One region of the Streptomyces sp. YGL11-2 genome, then DNA from elsewhere that is predicted to be linked to it. Evidence: riboswitches for the same ligand, from Rfam matches in the RefSeq annotation. Region 1 holds a riboswitch; each other region holds the start of a gene.
The links. Region 1 has a riboswitch for magnesium ahead of ACO1BR_RS34995 (hypothetical protein). Riboswitches for the same ligand answer to the same signal wherever they lie in the genome.
Positions count from the first base shown of each region.

Region 2: another riboswitch for magnesium. It lies ahead of ACO1BR_RS17725 (hypothetical protein); the one in region 1 lies ahead of ACO1BR_RS34995 (hypothetical protein).
Region 3: another riboswitch for magnesium. It lies ahead of ACO1BR_RS15760 (NRAMP family divalent metal transporter); the one in region 1 lies ahead of ACO1BR_RS34995 (hypothetical protein).
Region 4: another riboswitch for magnesium. It lies ahead of ACO1BR_RS15715 (winged helix-turn-helix domain-containing protein); the one in region 1 lies ahead of ACO1BR_RS34995 (hypothetical protein).

Region 1 covers NZ_JBNHIN010000048.1:46,620-51,218, forward strand. Annotated here, with positions in the region: gene ACO1BR_RS34980 (ABC transporter substrate-binding protein) at 1-368, opposite strand, end outside; gene ACO1BR_RS34985 (TIGR03086 family metal-binding protein) at 734-1,300, opposite strand; gene ACO1BR_RS34990 (hypothetical protein) at 1,583-1,921, opposite strand; gene ACO1BR_RS34995 (hypothetical protein) at 1,945-2,385, opposite strand; M-box (ykoK) riboswitch at 2,792-2,965, opposite strand; gene ACO1BR_RS35000 (hypothetical protein) at 3,312-3,812, shown strand; gene ACO1BR_RS35005 (MarR family winged helix-turn-helix transcriptional regulator) at 3,946-4,374, opposite strand; partial or broken gene asnB (asparagine synthase (glutamine-hydrolyzing)) at 4,441-4,599, opposite strand, start outside.
Region 2 covers NZ_JBNHIN010000014.1:5-4,603, reverse strand. Annotated here, with positions in the region: gene ACO1BR_RS17740 (DUF6542 domain-containing protein) at 52-567, shown strand; gene ACO1BR_RS17735 (LCP family protein) at 571-2,172, shown strand; gene ACO1BR_RS17730 (hypothetical protein) at 2,231-2,647, opposite strand; gene ACO1BR_RS17725 (hypothetical protein) at 2,709-2,942, opposite strand; M-box (ykoK) riboswitch at 3,416-3,588, opposite strand; M-box (ykoK) riboswitch at 3,996-4,169, shown strand.
Region 3 covers NZ_JBNHIN010000011.1:221,546-226,144, forward strand. Annotated here, with positions in the region: gene ACO1BR_RS15755 (class I SAM-dependent methyltransferase) at 1-22, shown strand, start outside; gene ACO1BR_RS15760 (NRAMP family divalent metal transporter) at 209-1,852, opposite strand; M-box (ykoK) riboswitch at 2,149-2,322, opposite strand; gene ACO1BR_RS15765 (hypothetical protein) at 2,455-3,231, opposite strand; gene ACO1BR_RS15770 (metalloregulator ArsR/SmtB family transcription factor) at 3,669-4,025, opposite strand; gene ACO1BR_RS15775 (cation diffusion facilitator family transporter) at 4,088-4,599, shown strand, end outside.
Region 4 covers NZ_JBNHIN010000011.1:211,644-216,242, reverse strand. Annotated here, with positions in the region: gene ACO1BR_RS15730 (ISL3 family transposase) at 1-373, opposite strand, end outside; gene ACO1BR_RS15725 (ArsR/SmtB family transcription factor) at 580-981, opposite strand; gene ACO1BR_RS15720 (hypothetical protein) at 965-1,348, opposite strand; gene ACO1BR_RS15715 (winged helix-turn-helix domain-containing protein) at 1,413-1,853, opposite strand; M-box (ykoK) riboswitch at 2,199-2,372, opposite strand; gene ACO1BR_RS15710 (hypothetical protein) at 2,538-3,038, opposite strand; gene ACO1BR_RS15705 (hypothetical protein) at 3,094-3,384, opposite strand; gene ACO1BR_RS15700 (serine hydrolase domain-containing protein) at 4,062-4,599, opposite strand, start outside.

The DNA of each region.
Region 1 (4,599 bases):
GCCGCGCGCCCGTTCAGCGGCAGCAGCCATTGGTTCTTGGCGTAGAACGGCACCTCGTAGTTGCTGATGGTGGCGACGTCGTACATCCCGGCCGGACTGGAGAGGTCCTGGCTGATCTTCTCCCGGACGTCGTTCTCCGGCAGCACGGTGAAATTCACCTTGATGCCGGTCTGTTCGGTGAAATGCTCGGCCGTGAGCTTCTGCACCTCCAGCATCTGTGGGTTGTTCACCATCAGCACGTTGAGGACATGCTCCCCGGACGAACCACCGATGCCACCGGCGCCGGCACACCCCGCAAGTAACGCCGCGGCCGCTAACGCCGCAACCGCACTGCGTACCCGGAGTTCTCTGCGAACGGTTCGGATCAACCTGATCGGCTCCTCTGTCCGGCCACCTGGTGGCGGCCGCCCCGGCCCTCTTCGTCTGTACGGGGTGGGAAGAGGGCCGGGGCGGCCTTGAGAAGGTCTGCCCGTTCACCCAACCACAAACGGGCAGACCAGGCCGTCCCCTTCGGGGGAGAGGGACGGAACCCGGGGCGGGGGCGACGGCGCACGGCGCGGTCGCCCCCTCTGAGGTCGCCCCTCAGCCGCGCCCCTACAGCGTCGTCCCGTCGGGCGCTGCCGGAAACGGCCGTTGAGGCGACTGTTCGGGCGACTCCTGCGGACGATCGGGCGGCGGCGGAGGTCCTGGACTCCGGTGAAATCCGTGGGAACGACGGCGGAATGCGTGTGGGTCAGACGCTGCGGCCGAAGTACGCGGCGATCCGGTCGAGGGCCGGCGCGCCGTCGGGGGCGGGCTCGGGTGAGGCGAACAGGCCGTTCCGGCCGCGGACTTCGTCGGGCCAGTTGCCGTACCAGCGCTCCTGGACGGCGTGGACTGCGTCCGGGTCGCCGGTACGGTCCTGGCCCGTGGCGGTGGCCAGGTCCCAGCCGTGCAGCACCGCCTCCAGCAGCTGTATGTCGGCGACCCGCGGGCCCAAGCCGCCGTCGGGCAGAGGCATGCGGCGATCCAACGCCCCTGCGGTACGCCAGGCGGCCAGGACCGTCTTCGCGCCCTGGGCGTAGACGTCGCAGGGCTGCCGGTCGCCGATGTGGTCCTGGGCGAAGAGGGAGAAGTCGGGGGCGCCGCCTTGAGCGAGGGCGACGTAGTAGGGGTTGCCGGCGATCAGGTGGTTGGCCAGGGCCCGTACGTCGAAGTCATCGCACGGGGTGGGCTGTCCGTACTGAGCCGGGGTGACGTTGCCCAGCAGGCGGGTGGTGTGGTGCAGGGCCTGGTCGAGCAGGTGGATGTCCTGGGACATGGGGGTGCCTCTCCAATGGGACGGGGCCAGGGGCCTGCGCGGCAGATGCGCCGCGAGGATCGCTGGTCACCGTCTGCGCGCAGCACACGCGGATGCGCCTGCAACGGGAGAGTGCCATCCCTCGCGGACAGATTGTGTCCGCAACGGGAACGGGCACGGTCAGAAGGCCCCACCACCGGACGGACTTCCAGACCGTCCGGTGGGCGGGGCGGTGCGAAGTCCGCTCACGTGCAGGCGGGTTGCCGGGGCTCGTCGGTCCATCGCCGGCTCCTGATCGCCCGGTCAGGGTGTGGTCGGTGGGGTCTTGTCGGTGTGCAGGTGCCAGTGCAGCTCACGCACCTGGGGTTCGCGCGTCAGCTGGACGACCAGCCGTTCCAGGGCAGCGGCGGCGGGGCTGTCCGGGGTGAGCGTCAGCCGCAGGAGCACATGGACGCTGCCGTCCGGTTCGACGGTGTGCAGGCTGTGCAGCCGCGTTCCGGTGTGCGCGAACGCGAGAAAGCACAGAGCCCGTACCTTCTTCTCGACGCGGCGGTCGCACACGGCCTGGAGCGCGCAGTGCGTCGGCACCGGGCGCACCACGGCCGTCGTGCGCCGGGGGCGCCGGCGAAGCCGGAGTTTCATGCGGGCACCTCCGAGCTGCTGGGTCAACAGGATGTGGCCGGTGGGTGGTTGGGTTCCGTGGCGGTCGGTGCGAGCCCTGCGCGGGCGCTAAGGGCTGCGGGGACGGGGACGGTGTCGGCCTGGCGGGGGACGGTGGTGTCCAGGTGCCAGTGGAGTTCGTGGACGGCGGGGTGCAGCCAGACATGGGCGATCAGTTGGCCCAGTGGTGCCGTGACGGGTCCGGTGGTCGTGAAGTGTGCCTCCAGGAGTACGGCGTCCGGCTCGGCGGCCAGCACACGGGTCTCGCCGGCCTCCACGCCCTGGGCTTGGAGGGCATGGGAGAGCCAGGCTCTGACCTGGGGTTCCGCGTCCGGGTCGCAGCGGGTATGGACGGTCGCCAGGACGGTGGGGTCGGTGGCGGATGGCGGGGTGCGGTCGATGAGTCGTTGGACGCCGGCACGCAGCAGGGCGTTCGGAAAGGCCATGGCGGCGCCTCCTCTCCGTCGTGGGGTGTGGCTGTGGTGGTGGGGTGGCCATGGTCGGGCCGCCTGGTGCGGGGCGTCGAGCTGCTTCCGGACGCGTCGGTCCTGTTCGGCCATGGAAGCCTCCCGGGTCTCCCGGCGGGGGAGGTCGGGCTACGCCGCGTTGCCCCCTGCGAGCGCGCAGCACGGCGACCCGGGACGGCCGGTGGCCGTACGGGTGTCTGGGCAGGGTGCGGGAAGGCGCAGGGGAGGTGGTTACCGCGTACCGGAGGTCGGAGCAGACATACGGATACGGGGCCGACTGTGGCCCGGACTACTGCAATGGCCGTCCATGTCTCTCGCCTCCTCCCGGCCGGGGCGCACGCGGGCGCCGAACGGACACGGCAAAGAGCGCACCAGTCATCCGACCGGTTCACCCCAACTCGTCAGAGCTTTGGCACTCCACGGCGTAATCCCCGTACCGGGAAAGCCACTTGGGGTCACCCCTTAGGCCGGGGAGACCTGTCCTGAACCTGGGCGTCTCTCGACGTCGTGGGGTCAGTGGCCTGTGTCCGTGAAGACGCCTCACCGAACGAGGTGCCTCACATTTCTCGAACGCTCAGAGACTACCGGCATACTTGCGTGGAGACGCAACTGCTTGACGCGACTTTGACGACAGCCTTGACACATGCGCCATGCCATCCTCACACAGGGACCGACCTCCAACCTTGCCCAATCCTGACGGAACTCGGGCTCTGGGGACAGGTGTTGTGGGTAGAGAGGGCAGTGCGGGCGGAGCAGGGGGCACTCGCGGGGTCGCCACGGTCCGCCGACTCGGCTTTCCGGGGCCGGCGTTGGCCGGCCGCATGCTCCTACGGCCCGCTTCGGCCGCCGCCCCCGTCGTGGCCGGAACACCGACCGGGGCACCGCCCCTCGAAGGATGGCAGGCCATGACGATCTACCAGCACGTGCCGCACCCGCACATCGCTTCACGGCACGCCCACGGACCGGTGAAGGTCAGCGATCAGCTTCCCCAGGACAACGCGCTCACCCGGTTCAACACCAGGATCGCGATCGTGATCACCCGGGCCGTCGGCAGTATGTGGTGTGCCTACGCGTTCGCGCTGTTCGATCTGATCAGCCTGCCGGACGCGATCAGGGCCGGGGCGTCGGCCATCGTGGCCTGGGTGGCGCAGACGTTCCTGCAACTGGTCCTGTTGTCCGTCATCATGGTCGGCCAGAACGTGCAGGCCGCCGCTTCGGACCGGCGCTCCGAAGCGACCTTCCACGATGCGAGCGCGACCCTGCACGAGGTGGCGCACCTGCAAAGCCACCTCGCCGCACAGGATGTGCTGCTGACCCGGATCGCCGAGAAGGTCGGTCTGGAACCGGTACCGGTCATCGATGCGGCCCCCGGTAGTGAGCCGGGGGGAGAGGACCCGGACGACTGACGGGACCTCCTGCCGCGGCCCAAGGCGCGCCGGGGTCGGTCCGCGGCTGTCATCGGCCCATCCGGCCTGCGCTCCCCGGGCTGTCACCGCCGGTGCGGTGACGCCGTCGGTCGGCGTCTCGATGCGGGCCTGCTCAGTCCCCGGCCTCCGCGAGTCGGCGCAGCAGCGGCTCGACCTCGATGAGCCGGCGGATCTCGTCCGGCCGGAGCGCGGTGAGGCGCCGGGCGAGCACCTGTGCCTCACCGCGGGCGACGTCCGCCAGCGCCGCCGTGCCCTGCTCGGTGAGCAGGACCCGGCTGGCGCGCCGGTCCTTCGGATCGGCTTCCCGGCGTACCAGGCCCGCCGACTCCAGGCCCAGGACCGCGGCGGTGACGGTCGGTTGGGAGCAGGGCACCCACTGCGCGATCTCCCCGATCCGGGACGGTCCGCGCTGGGTGAGCAGCGCCAGTACGGCGATGTGGGTCAGCTGGACGCTGCCCGCGGTGGCGGATCTGCGCAGGCTCCGGGTGAGCCGGTGCAGCGAGATCACCAGTTGCAGCGCCGCGTCGTCACCGATCGTCATCGCTCACCCATCACCTGCCGTACCGGACCGAATCCGCGACTGATCCCTGCTCAGGGCCGTCGTGGATCAGGAGAGCGTAATGGCGGGGGAGTACATCTCCAACCACAGGGCCAGGTCCAGGGTCCGTTCGAGGCCGCGCCGTGACGCCTGGGTGATCTGCGGCGCCGCGTGGTCCGCCGCGCGCTTGAGCCAGTCGCGGTCGACGAGGTCGAAGACCTGGTGCGA
Region 2 (4,599 bases), on a different contig from region 1:
GACTAGTCACCATACTTGCTACATTGCGCAACTATGCACTCCGGAGCGTCCATGTCAGGCCAGAACCCGGCCATATCCCCACCCTCCGCACGCGATGCGCGCCGAGTGCCGGCTCAGCGGGGCCGGGCGGCGGCAGGTGCGCGGAGCCGCGGAAGCGGCAGGACACCAGAGCAGTCGCGGCGGCACTCGCCCCAACACGCCCGGAAGGCCGCCCTGATCGGGCTGGCGCTGCCGGTGCTCGGCGCGGTCGTGGACGAGCTGATCGGCGGCTCACTCGGGACGGTCTTCGTGCTCACCGCGTTGGTCGGCGGGGCCCTGGCGGCCTGGCGGTGCTCGCGGGCGGGCGCTTGGTGGGTTGCGTACGCGCCGCCGGTCGTAGCGATGTTGATCACCGCGGCTGCCGAGGAGTGGGCGGGCAGGACGAGCGGCAGCGGCGGCAAGGGACTCACCACCGGAGTGCTGCACTGGGCGATCGACGCCTTTCCGGCGATGGCGGCCGCCGAGGCCGCGGTGATCGCGGTGCTCGCGGTGCGATGGTTCCGGCTCAGGCGAAGCGTGAGGAAGTAAGCGGTGCGTGACAACAAACCGGGCGCCGGCGGGCGCGCAGCGGGCATGGCGGCCAACCAGGGCCGGGGCGGCGCAAGCGGCAAGGGCGGCAGGCGCACGCCCCGCCGGGTGGCCGTCGGACGCACTCTGGCCGGCGTCGCCTCCTTCGCCATACTGGCGACCAGCGGCGTCTCCTGGGCCGCGTACCACTGGATCTCCGGCGGGCTCAACATCTCGCACGCACTCGACCCGCTGCTCGGACGCGGGCCGAAACACCTCGACGGCTCCGTCAACCTGCTGCTGATCGGCCTCGATTCGCGCAAGGACATGAACGGCAACCCGCTGCCGAACTGGGTCGTGAAGGACCAACTCCACGCCGGAAACAGCGACGAGGGGTTCTACAACACCAACACCCTGATCCTGCTGCACATACCCGCCGACGGCGGCAAGGTGCAGGCGTTCTCCATTCCGCGCGACTCCTTCGTCGAGACCCACAACGGCGACGGCTCGCTCCAGGGGCACCACAAGATCAAGGAGGCGTACGGCAACGCCTACGAGGGGCGCCGGGAGAAGCTGTCCGCACAGGGGGAGAAGGGCGCCCAGCTGGAGGCGGACAGCCGGGAGGCGGGCCGGGCGGCGACGCTGGCCACCGTACAGAACCTCCTCGGCGTCCCGATCGACCACTTCGCCGAGGTCAACCTGATCGGCTTCTACGACATCGCCGACCAGCTCAAGCCGATCGATGTCTGCCTCAAGCACCCGGTGAAGGACCGGTACTCAGGCGCCGACTTCCCCGCCGGGCCGCAGCAGCTCAACGCCAAGCAGGCCCTGGCCTTCGTCCGCCAGCGGCACGGGTTGCCCAACAACGACATCGACCGTACCCACCGCCAGCAGGCGTTCATCTCGTCGATCACCCACAAGCTCAAGACCCAGGGCGTCTTCACGGACCTGGGCAAGATGCAGGGTCTCTACGGCGTGATGAAGAAGGACCTGGTCATCGACAGCAAGCTCAATCCGATCGACTTCGCCCAGCAGGCCACCAACCTCACCGGTGGGAACGTCGTCTTCCACACCCTTCCGGCCGGGCATTCCGCGATGCAGAACAACGAACAGGTGCAGATCGTGGACGTGGAGCAGATGCGCCGACTGGTGCAGGACGCGTTCCACGAGGGCCCGGCGGCCTCGCCCGGCGCGAAGGGCGGTGCGTCGGACTCCCCGTCCTCCGCGAAGGCGGCACCCGCCACCGTCGACGTCTTCAACGGCTCCGGCAGGACGGGTGCCGCTTCCGAGGAACTCAAGGCCCTCAAGGCGCTGGGCTACACGGAGGGCCAGGCATCCAACACCGCGCCGCAGCCGCACGTCACGGTCACGTACGGGCAGGGTGCCCAGGCCGCGGCCCAGCAGATCGCGGCGAAGCTCGGTGTGACCGCAGCGCCGGCGCCCGACGCACAGATCCAGGCCGGGCACGTCCGGGTCACACTCGGCCAGGACTTCACCGGTCCGAAATCCGCCTCGTCCGCCACGAGCCCCGACCAGAGCTCGGCGTCGAGCTCGTCGCCGGATCCGTCGGACGACGACTACGAGAAGAACGCGGTGACGGCCGGGGGCGTCCCCTGCGTCAACTGACCCTCGTCTGACGCCGAACGGCGCGATGTCGAGTGCGATGGCGTTCTTGGCCGTCCCCTCACATCCCGGGCGGTGTGCGTCCCTCGGGGCCCACCACCAGGCCGCCCGCCCGGAGCGGTCGTGGCGCCGGTCGTCTGCGGGGCGCTGAGTCCAGGCACCAGTGGAGGTCGTGGACCGCGGGATCGAGCCAGACCAGGGTGATCAGCCGAGCCAGTCGCGCGATGGTGGACCCCTCGGTCGTGAAGTCGGCTTCCACGAGCACGGTTTCGGGACTCGCCGGGCGGGTGCGCAGGGTGTGGGGTTCGATGCCGTGGGCGCTGAGTGCCTGAGCGAGCCGGTCTCGGACACGCGGTTCGGCGTCCTGGTCGCAGACCGTGTGCACGGTCGCGAGGACGACGGGATCGGCGGCAGCGCGCGGGGTGCGGTCGGTGATCCGCTCGGCGCGTGCCGGCAGAAGGGCGGACGGGAAGGGCACGGCGGCACCTCGGTAGTGGTGTCGTGGTCTCGTGGTGTCGGCAGCGTGGTGACCGGCTCGGTCAGGGCTCCGGATGACGGGTGGCCTCAGGACGGTTCCGGCCCTGGGAGTCGGAGGCCGCGTGCCGGCGGGCGCGGAGCCGCTTGAGCGTGGTGTGGCCGACTGCCGGGCGCGCGAGAGCCGGGGCGCCCAGGACCTGAACGGCCTCGCTGAAGAAGCGGGAGCAGGCGCGTACCGCCGGAACGACGCACGGCGTTGCGTAGCGGATGGTGCGGATGACGGGGAGGACGGGCATACGAAGGTCACCTCCGTGAAGAAGCAGCGCGGCGGCAGAACGACGCGGCAGAGTCGAGTGATTGCGGATGTACGAGGCCCGGGAACGAGCGCGCCGTAGATGTCGCGATATGGGCGTCATCGCGTACTGCCGTGCGCGGTGCGGCAGCTGGTGATGTGGTGGTGGTCAGGTCGGTCATGACGGGCCTCCCGAGCCCCCGGCGGGGGAGTGGGGGCATGCGGCAGCGATCCGCCCCGCGAGCGCGCAACCCAATGGCCCGGGGCGGCGAAGGGCCGCACGGGTGTCAGGGGACGCGCGAAATCCGCGCAGGGAAGGTGGTTACCGTGTACCGGAAGTCAGCGAGGACGTAAGGGCGCGGGGCCGACTGCGGCCCGGACTACTGCAATGGCCGTCCATGTCGCTCGCCTCCTCCCGGCCGGGGCGCACGCGGGCGCCGAACGGACATGTCGAGGAACGGACCAGCCCATGCGACCGGCTCACCCCAACTCGTCAGGGCTTTGGCACTCCACGGCGTAATCCCCTTGCCAGGGAAGCCACTTGGGGTCACCCCTCAGGCCGGGGAGACCTGTCTGAACCTGAGCGTCTCTCGACGTTGCGGGGTCAGCGGCCGGTGTCCGTGAAGACGCCTCACCGAACGAGGTGCCTGATACTTCCGTTTCTCGAACGCTTACGCAGCATAGCCTCTTACGTGCACATGAACGCAACGCATTGACGCGAGCTTGACTGCCCTCGATCAGCGACCCGATTCGCCCTTTCTGGGGGTTGGGCGCATTGGTGCCGCATGCGGGGCGACGGCGCAAGACGCCAGTGCCCAGTGCCCAGTGCCCGGTGCCTGCGGGGCTTTCACCGCAGGCTCGTTGATGGCTTTCCCGGCGCATGAAGCCGTTCGCGTGCCCCTGCGGAATCATGTGGCAAAAGGGGCAAAACATCGCCCTGGTGCTGGCGTCGCGTGTCCCTGGGCTGCCGCACTCGCCGAGGCTTGGTCAAGAATGAGCCAAGCGCTTGCGTAACCCCGCGAGTGTGAGGGTAGAGTTTTCGCCGTTTGAACGAATGGAAGCACCTCGTTCGGTGAGGCGTCTTCACGGACACAGGCCACTGACCCCACGACGTCGAGAGACGCCCAGGTTCAGGACAGGTCTCCCCGGCCTAAGGGGTGACCCCAAGTGGCTTCCCCGGCAAGGGGATTACGCCGTGGAGTGCCAAAGCTCTGACGAGTTGGGGTGAGCCAGTCATACGGACTGGTGCGCTCTTTGCTGTGTCCGTTAGGCGCCCGCGTGCGCCCCGGCCAGAAGGAGGCGAGAGACATGGACGGCAATTGCAGTAGTCCGGGCCACAGTTGGCCCCGTATCCGTATGTCTTCTCCGACCTCCGGTACGCGGTAACCACCTTCCCTGCGCCTTCCCCCACCTGCCTTGGCACCCGTACGGCCACCGGCCGTCCCGGGTCGCCGTGCTGCGCGCTCGCAGGGGGGATTGCTGCTGCGTACCCCAACCTCCCCCGCCGGGGGACCTGGGAGGCTCTCATGACCAACCTCACCACCACCGCCACACCGTCGACTCGATCGCAGCGCACCGCGGTGCTCGACGACGCCCATGTCGGCGACATTCGTGGCGCGCTCGGCACCATCAAATTGGACGACACCGGCGAGCGGCGGGGC
Region 3 (4,599 bases), on a different contig from region 1:
CGTACGCGTCGGCACATCCTGAGTCCATCGGCCAAGTCGCCGCCGACCCACGAATCCGTGCGGCCGTTCGACGGTCTGCCGGGCGTCGGCGGAGTTTGGTCAGGTGCGGGAGAAGGCGCATGGTGCCCTCCCTTCTCCGTGAGGGGGTCGATGGGGTGGGGGTGGCGGCGGGCGGGGAGGTCCCGCCGCCACCCGGGGTGGAGAGTGGTCAGTTGCCGAGGGCGACCTGGACGATCTTGATGACGACCAGGACCATCGCGATGAGCAGGTAGGTGCGCAGGGCGCCCATGCCGATCTTGCGGCCGGTGGACATGACCGGCCGGGTCAGCGTCTCCAGCGGCAGCATCCGCCAGTTGTCGCGGCCGGTGCGGTCGATGGGGTCTTCCTTGGTGGCGGTGCGTCGGCGGGTGAAGGCGTAGCCGGCGGCCAGTACTCCGGCGACACCGCAGCCGGCCATGATGTCGAGGATCATGTTGGAGCTGATGTCAGGGAAGAGCACCGAGGCGGTCAGGATGATGGACAGCGAGACCAGGACGCCGACGACCGCGGCGGTGAAGGCGTTGGTCTTGGGGCCGTTGACCCAGGGGCCGAGGACCTGCTTGTCGTTGCAGAGCAGCAGCAGGAAGACGGAGGCGGAGGGCAGCAGGACCCCGGCGAGGGTCTGGACGCCCTGGGTGAGCAGGCCGAGCGGGGAGCCGGGGATCAGCACGATGGTTGCCGCGGCGGCGACCAGGCCGGCGTAGACGGCGTAGAAGCCCTTGGCGCCCTTGATCCCGCGGTGCAGGGAGTGCTTCATCCCGAACACGTCACCGATCGCGTACGCGGTGGACAGCGACACCGCGAACGCGCCGATGATCGAGGCGTCCAGCAGGGCGATGGCGAAGAGGACGCCGGCGACCTTGCCGGCCTTGGCCTCGATGCCGGTGATCAGGCCCGCCGTGTCGGTGAAGTTCCCGAAGCCCTTGGTGCCGGCGAACGCGGCGGCGACCAGGCCCATCATCGCGGCCCCGCCGATCACCACGATGGCGATACCGATCCACAGGTCGGCCTTCTCGTACTTCATGAAGCGCGGGGTGATGCGCTTGTCGATGACGTAGGACTGCTGGAAGAACAGCTGCCACGGGGCGACGGTGGTGCCCACGATGCCGATGATCAGCAGCATGACCGTGGCCAGCTCACCGGATCCGCCGGGGATGACCGGGACCACGAAGTCGTGTGCCATCTGCGAGGTCTTGGGGTGGAGCATGAAGTAGAGCGGGACCAGGAGCAGCGAGGCGGCGCACAGGGCGACGGCGATCCGCTCGAAGCGGCGGAAGGAGCCGGTGAACGCGGAGGCGATGATGATGGCGGCGGCCAGGATCACCGAGGCGGCCTTCGGCAGGCCCAGATAGTCGGCGGCCATCGTGATGCCGATGAACTCGGTGACCAGGGTCAGTGCGTTGAGCAGGAACAGGTCGATGACGGAGAACGCGCCCCAGAACTTCCCGAACCGCTCCAGGATGAGGCGGGCGTGGCCGACGCCGGTGACGGCGCCGAGGCGCAGCACCATCTCCTGGTTGACGTACAGGACGGGGATCAGCAGCAGCAGGGTCCACAGCAGCTGGGTGCTGTAGTTCTGCCCGGCCTGGCCGTAGGTGGCGAAGGCGCCGGCGTCGTTGTCGCCGACCATCACGATCAGGCCGGGCCCGACTATCGCCAGCAGCGTCTTGAACTTCGCGGACAGGCCCCGGCGCTCGCCGGTGTCGTCCTGCTTGATGGTGCCCAGCGCACCACGGATGTCGCCCACGTGCGCGTCGTCCAGCACAGCGGTGCGCTGCGCGGGAATCGATGGGGTGGTGGTGAGGTTGGTCATGGAAGCCTCCCGGGTCCCCCGGCGGGGGAGGTTGGGGTACGCAGCAGCGATCTCCCCTGCGAGCGCGCAGCGCAGCGTCCCGGGACGGCCGGTGGCCGTACGGGTGCCTAGGCAGGGTGGGGGAGCGCGCAGAGGAGGTGGTTACCGCGTACCGGAGGTCGGAGAAGACATACGGATGCGGGGCCTACTGTGGCCCGGACTACTGCAACTGCTATCCATGTCTCTCGCCTCCTTGCGGCCGTGGCGCACGCGGGCGCCGAGCGGACACGGCAAGGAGCGGACCAGTCCGTATGACTGGTTCACCCCAACTCGTCAGAGCTTTGGCACTGCACGGCGTAATCCCCTTGCGGGGGAAGCCACTTGGGATCACCCCTTAAGTCGGGGAGATCTGTCCTGAACCTGGGCGTCTCTCGACGTCGTCGGGTCAGTGGCCTATGTCCGTGCAGACGCCTCACCGAACGAGGTGCCTTCTTCAAACCTCCACGAGTCTGGCTCATACTTGCGCATCGCCGCAACTGCTTGACTCGTTCTTGACTTGCCGTTCCCCGGTACGACACCTTCCGCGGGGCTGTTCCGGCGCTCATGCCGAGCACCCTCCGGCTTCACCCGGGACGTCTGCCACCCGCTCCGTGCCGCTTCCTGTGGTGCACCGCCGCAGTGCTCGGGTCGACGGTTGTCCAGACTGTCCATGTGTCGATGGTGGCCAAGTCCAGATGGGCGTCGTGGGCGATGTCCTGGTGCCGCATGCCGGCGCGGTGCGCGGCGAGCACGGCCTGGCGCAGCGCGTCCGCGCGGGCCGCGAGCCCGGCGCGCAGCGTCTCGGCGCCGGCGGAGGTGAGGGCGGGAGCGTCTTCGGCGAGTCGGTGAGCGGCCTGGCGTACGGCGCGGCGTACGGGTGGCAGGCGAGGGTCATCCGCGGGAATACCGCCGTGTGGTGCCAAGGTCGGATGGGTGCGGTCTCGCCGGGGTGTCGCGTCGGTCAGGAGCCGGACGATGGCGGTGGGCAGGTGAAGGTGGCGGGCGATGACACGGGCCTCGTAGCCGAGGAGGGCAAGAGTCCAGGCGGCGTAGAGGCGGCGGAGGTCCGGTGCGTTCGGCCGGTTCAGAAGTGGACGGACGGCGTCCATGGGGAAGTTTTCCAGTGCGCGGCTGCTGAGCCAGCCCTCCGCGCTGGGCGGCTGCGGCGGCCGGGACCGGGCATCCGCACGGCGGAGCCGTATCAAGAGCAGGACGGTGATGGCGGTGCCGGCCAGGACGCCCAGGAGCACCGGCCGGACGCCGGAGGGGCCGAGGGTCAGCGCCAAGGTCTCCAGCAGGACCAGAACAGCGAAGGTAACGGTCACCGCTTCAGCGACGGGGCCGTGCAGCCGACGGTTCATACCGCACGCCTCCTGTCCGTGCCTGTGACCGCTCGGTTCGGGAACCGGACGTGTCGGCGGTCACGCGCGAAGGGAATTCCCCACAGCAAAAAGCCTATCGAACGCACGTCCCCCTTGCGTGAACAGGCAAGGGGCATAACGCCGGGCTGCGTCCTCCGCGCAAGTCAAAGCCGGCGCCGAAGAACCCCTGCGCAGGGACCGGTTCCAAGGAACCGCATCACTGAACGGAGGCGGCCATAAGTGAAGCCCCTCTCGCTCGGCGCTGCCCCTTCAGTAGTCGTTGACGCGTCGGCGACCTTGCGACGGCTGACTTCGTTCATGACGCCGTTCGGACAGCAGGCAGCGATCCACGGACGTGGAAACGTTCACGAGTCCTGGCGGCGTCGGGGTGTCGTGGGCCCGTGAATCATGGCTGCGGGCGCCGTTGCGACAGGAGCTCAGTCGTGGGGCGGCAGGTGGCCGATCTGGTGGTCCGCGACGTTCAGCGCCTCGTCGACCAAGCGGCGCAGGTGCCCGTGTCGCAGGGCGTACACCACGCGGCGCCCCTCCTTGCGGGTGGCTACCAGCCCGGCCAGTCGCAGCCGTGCCAGGTGCTGGCTGACCGAGGTCCGCGCCGCCGCGGTCGCCGCGGTCAGCGTCGTGACGTCGGCTTCACCTTCGCCGAGCCGTCGCAGCAGGGCCAGGCGGGTGCGGTCGGCGAGCAGGCCGAGCACGTCCACGGCCACCGCCAGGCGCTCGCCGTCGTCTGGCTGTTGCGAGGCGTGCGCACCTGATAGATGCATGCGTGCGTTCATGTGCACATAATGGTGTGACAGCAGTCCCGCCGTCCAGTCCGCCACCGGCGAAAGGCGTAAGCGTGAGCGAGCACCCCCACACCCACGAGTCGCCTGGTCACCACCACGGCCACGGTGTGCACGACCACCCGCACCCCGCCGCCGTCCGCCACGATCACGGTGACCACCGGCACGACCACGACCACGACCACGCGCACGGAGACGGCCGGTGGGCCAGTCTCCGACACCAGCTTGCGCACGTAGTCACGCCGCACAGCCACGAGGCGATGGACAAGGTCGACTCGGCCATGGAGACCTCCCGCGAGGGCATGCGCACCCTGTGGCTCTCCTTGGGCATCCTCGGGCTGACCACGGTCATCCAAGCGATGATCGTGGCGATATCCGGGTCGGTGGCACTGCTGGGCGACACCATCCACAACGCCGCCGACGCACTGACCGCCGTCCCGCTCGGCATCGCGTTCGTCGTGGGCCGCCGGGCGGCGAACCGCCGCTACACCTACGGCTACGGCCGAGCCGAGGACCTGGCCGGCATCGCCATCGTCCTGACCATCGCCGCATCCTCCGCACTCGCCGC
Region 4 (4,599 bases), on a different contig from region 1:
CGGCCCGGCCAGCCAGGGCCAACGCGAGCGCCAGCAACAGGCGGTGCAGCGACGGGGTACGGCGCTGGTAGCGGATGGTCAGACCGTCGACCTGCTCGACGAACGTGCGGCGCGAGCAGGCGCGTTGGTCGCAGAACAGGCGGCGCACCGTCAGGTCGATGACCACCGGCCGCCCGGCGATGGCGGTATCGGCGAGATGCCGTTGGTATCGGCTGTGCACACGGCGTGCGGAAGTCCCGCAGCCCGGGCAGTCCACCGCTCGGCCTTCCGGAGTACACGCGGTGACATGCACCGTGCCACCCTCCACGAACACCCGCTCCACCCGCACCGACTTCAGGTGCGGGAACACGATGCCCAGAAGCTCGTCACACATACATGACGATGCCAGAAAAATGACACTCCGTCACTCGTCACGAAAATCTTGCCTGAACCAACTTCAAGGAGCCCTATCACCAAGCCCACTGACCACACCCCGGTGCGCCCGGCTACACATCCTGTATCGGAACCGGGGACGATCCAGCGAGGCGGTGGGCGACGCGGGCGCCCCTGCCCGCGTCGCCGACCGCCTCGCTGCTGTGTTTACGTGTGCTGTTGTTCCGCCTTGTGCTCACTCAGGCTGTCCGGCCGTGTCGGCGCCGGGTGGGCCGCCAGGTGCCGGGCGGCGGTGAGCAGGGCCGGGAGGTGGGGGTTGGCGGTGCGGTAGAGCAGGCGGTGGCCGCTGCGGCGTACCGTGACCAGGCCCGCGGCCCGCAGGCGCGCGAGGTGCTGGGTGACGGCCGCGTAAGGGGCGCCGACGTGCTGCGTCAGCTCCCCGACCGAGAGCTCCCGGTCGTCAGCCAGAGCCTGCAGCAGCCGCAGCCGGATGGGGCCGGCCACTGCCTTCAACATCCCTGTGACGGCGGCGATTTCAGCGTCCTTGAACGGCACGGTTGTCGTGCACGGCGGGAAGAGGACGACGTCGGGCTCAGTGAGCGCATGCACCGGGCAGTCCCCCTTCCGCGGCGTAGGCGAGGGCGCGGGGTTCGTCGTGCCGGTGCCAGTGCAGGTCGCGGACGGACGGCACGCCGGCGAGCATGTCGACCAGCCGGTCCAGCAGGCCGGTCTCCGGGCCGTCCAGGGTGACCATCATTTGCACGTTGGTGGTGAACGCGTCGTACGGACCGGTGTGCATGGCCTCAATGCGGGCGCCGGGTCGGCTGAGGGCCAGCACGCACAGCGCACGCACCTTGGTCTCCGCTCCCCGGTCGCAGTGGACGTGGAAGGTGACCAGTTCGCGGGACCGGGACGCCGTCGTCTCGGTGTCGGGGTGCCTGGTCTGCTTGCGGCGGGAACGGGGCAGGAATTTCATGACGGTATCCCTTGGAAGCTCGGCGTCAGGAAGACCAACGAGCCGGTCGTCGATCGTCCCTTCATCAGGGGCGGGGCTTGGTCGTGGCCGATGGCTCGAAGGCGTAGCCGATCTGCCGTACGGTGCGGATCAGTGCACGGTGTCCGGGGCCGAGCTTTTGGCGCAGGCGGGCGATGTGTACGTCGACCGTGCGCATGTCCCCCATGGGGGTCTGCTGCCACACCAGTGCCATCAGCTGCTCGCGGGTGTGGACCCGGCGCTGGTTGGCGACCAGATGGGCGAGCAGCTCGAACTCCATGCATGTGAGATTCAGTTGGCGTCCGGCAACGGATACCCGGCGGGAGTCGCAGTCGACGACAAGGCCGCGGACGCGGTGGACCGGCGCCCGGGGCAGATCCGCTGCCTCATGCGGGGACGACAGTGGATGCGGAACGGCGTGGAGCCAGCGCACGCTGGCAGGCCGGCCCAGTAGGGTGCGGCGGACCGATCGGTGGCGGAGGTTCATGGCTGCTTCCCTCGGATCGGGGTACTGGCGGCGAAGGGCATGGCGAAACCCGCCATATGCCTTGTCTGGGAGAGGTGTTGACGGCGCACGGAAGCCGCCCGCCCTGCGAGCGCGCAGCCCGGCCGCCCGGGTCGGCGGAAGCCGCACGGGTGTCTGGCAAAGAGGGGTCGCGAACGCGTCGGGAGAGGTGGTTACCGCGTACCGGAGGTCGAGAAAGACATACGGATCAGGGGCCTACTGTGGCCCGGACTACTGCAACTGCAATCCATGACTCTCGCCTCCTCCCGGCCGGGGCGCGCGATGGCGCCATACGACTCGGCAAGGAGCGGACCCGCCCCGGGGACAGGCTCACCCCAACTCGTCAGAGCTTTGGCACTGCACGGCGTAATCCCCGTACCGGGGAAGCCACTTGGGATCACCCCTTAAGTCGGGGAGACCTGTCCTGACCCTGGGCGTCTCTCGACGTCGTGGGGTCAGTGGCCTATGTCCGTACAGACGCCTCACCGAACGAGGTGCCTTCTTCAAACCTCCACAAGTGTGCCTGACACTTGCACATCAACGCAACCAACTGACGAAGCCTTGACAGCCCGCCTCGCCGTGGCACATGCCGAAGAGACACTGCCACGGTCGTTGGGGTTTTGGCGAACAGCCAGGGAAACAGCGGGGGGCCGGAGCGGCGCGTGATCAGCCGGCCGAGGTGGGTTCCGCCGTCTCGCTACCCGAGGACGTCTCCTCGACCGGTATCGGTTCCAGACCGATCTTCTCGGCGATCCGGGTCAGCAGAGCGTCCTGTGCGGCGAGATGCGCCTGCACCTGTGCCACCTCGTGCAGGGCAGCGCTCGCGTCGTGGAAGGTCGCCGCGGAACGCCTGTCCGACGCGGCGGCCTGCACGTTCTGGCCGACCATGATGACGGACAACAGCACCAGCTGCAGGAACGTCTGCGCCACCCAGGACACGATGGCCGACGCCCCGCCCTTGATCGCATCCGGGAGACTGATCAGGTCGAACAGCGCAAACGCGTAGGCACACCACATGCTGCCGACCGCCCGCGTGATCACAATCGCAACCCTGGTGTTGAACCGGGTCACCGCATTGCCCTTCGAGAGCTGATCAGTGACTTTCACCGGCCCCTGAGCATGCCGCGAGGCAATGTGCGGGTGAGGCAGGTGCTCGTAGATCGTCATGTCCTGGCTTCCTATAAAGGGGCACTGCCCCGGTCGATGTTCGGCGGCCATGAGATCAGCGGCCGAAGCGGGCCGCAAGGGCAAGAGGTCTAACGACACCCTTCAGCGCCAACTCGGTGTCCCGCCCCAGCACACCGGCGACGCCGAGTATGCCCAGAGCCCGACCGAGGGGCCAGGATGTGACAGCAGCGGGCATCGGTGCCGTCTGCGTGGCTTCGCTGCCGAACCAGGCCCCGACTCCCGCCGAAAACAGCAGCGCCCGACGCACGACGAAACGCACACCGTCGCTCCGGCCGGGTTCAGGCTTCAGCCAGGCGGCGTTGTCCGCTCCATAGAGCTCGGCCACGGCGATATCCCTTCGTCTCGCGCCACACCCGCGCAGCGTCCGCCGCCACCGGAGCCCTCAAGCGGCGGACAATGTCGGGTCGGGTGCCGCTGGGAGCCGTTTGGCAGCCGACCCGCACCCCAAGCCCACCCAGGACCACGCGAGACCCGCCGAGCCCAACGACCTGACCTGCGGAAACATCAAACAGGCAGGTGCCGCTCCTGACCGAACCTCATTCGGGACGAAGAGGTCATGGGTTCAAATCCCGCCGTGTCGAAGGCTTTCCGTGCGTGAGCAATGCGTGAGCGGACGGCGGAACATGAGGCGCCGAAAGCTGGAACCAGCGTCAGGCCGGGCGGCGCTGACCTGCAAGAACAGCACCACCCGGCAGGCGCCAGCACCACCGATCAGGTATTCGACCCCACTCCTAAAGCGGGTGTCGGCAGTTCGAATCTGCCCGGGGGCACCAGCAAAGAGGCCACCTAGGAACGTTCCTGGGTGGCCTTTGACATCCAGGTCTGACGTCAACGGGCGCGGTCGCCAAGGAACACGCCAACAACCTGCTGCTCATCCCGCGGCGCGGTGCGGGCGGTCGGCCGACCCCGGCGCGCCGCGTTCGCGGACGAGAGCGAGAGCAAGTGTCCTTACCGGTGGCGGTACCGGTAAGGCCGCCTGGTGTCGGGCCGGCTCTTGGGGGGTCAGTTCTTGGTCGGGACGATGGTGCCGAAGGAGGCGGCGGCTATCCGCTGTATGTAACGCGCCTCGCCGCCGTTGAGGTTGGTGGGGTTGACCGAGTAGACGATCTTGCGGGAGAGGTCGCGGGTAGCGAACACACCGCTGGTGTAGCCCGGGCGGGAGCCGGTCTTGCCCCAGACCACGACGCCGTTGGTCGCCTTGACCCGCATCAGGCCCATGGTCATGCAGGCCCGGCCGGCGTCGGCCTCGGTGCGGCACTGGCTGCTGTGGAAGCTGGGGACGTCGGGGACCGCGAACAGCTCGGCCTGCTGGGCCCGTGGGAGGAATCGGCCGCGGAGGAGGGCGGTCAGGAAGCGGTCCAGGTCGGCGGGGGTGGAGATCATGCCGCCCTCGGCCCAGGGCCAGGGGCTCTGCTCGGTGACGTCCACCGGGTGCGTGGTGCCGTCGGCGGACGTGACCGTCAGGTAGCCGTGCGAGTGCGGGCCCGGCAGGCGCGGGTCGTCGGCGTCGGGGACGTAGGTGTCGTGCAGACCGAGGAGC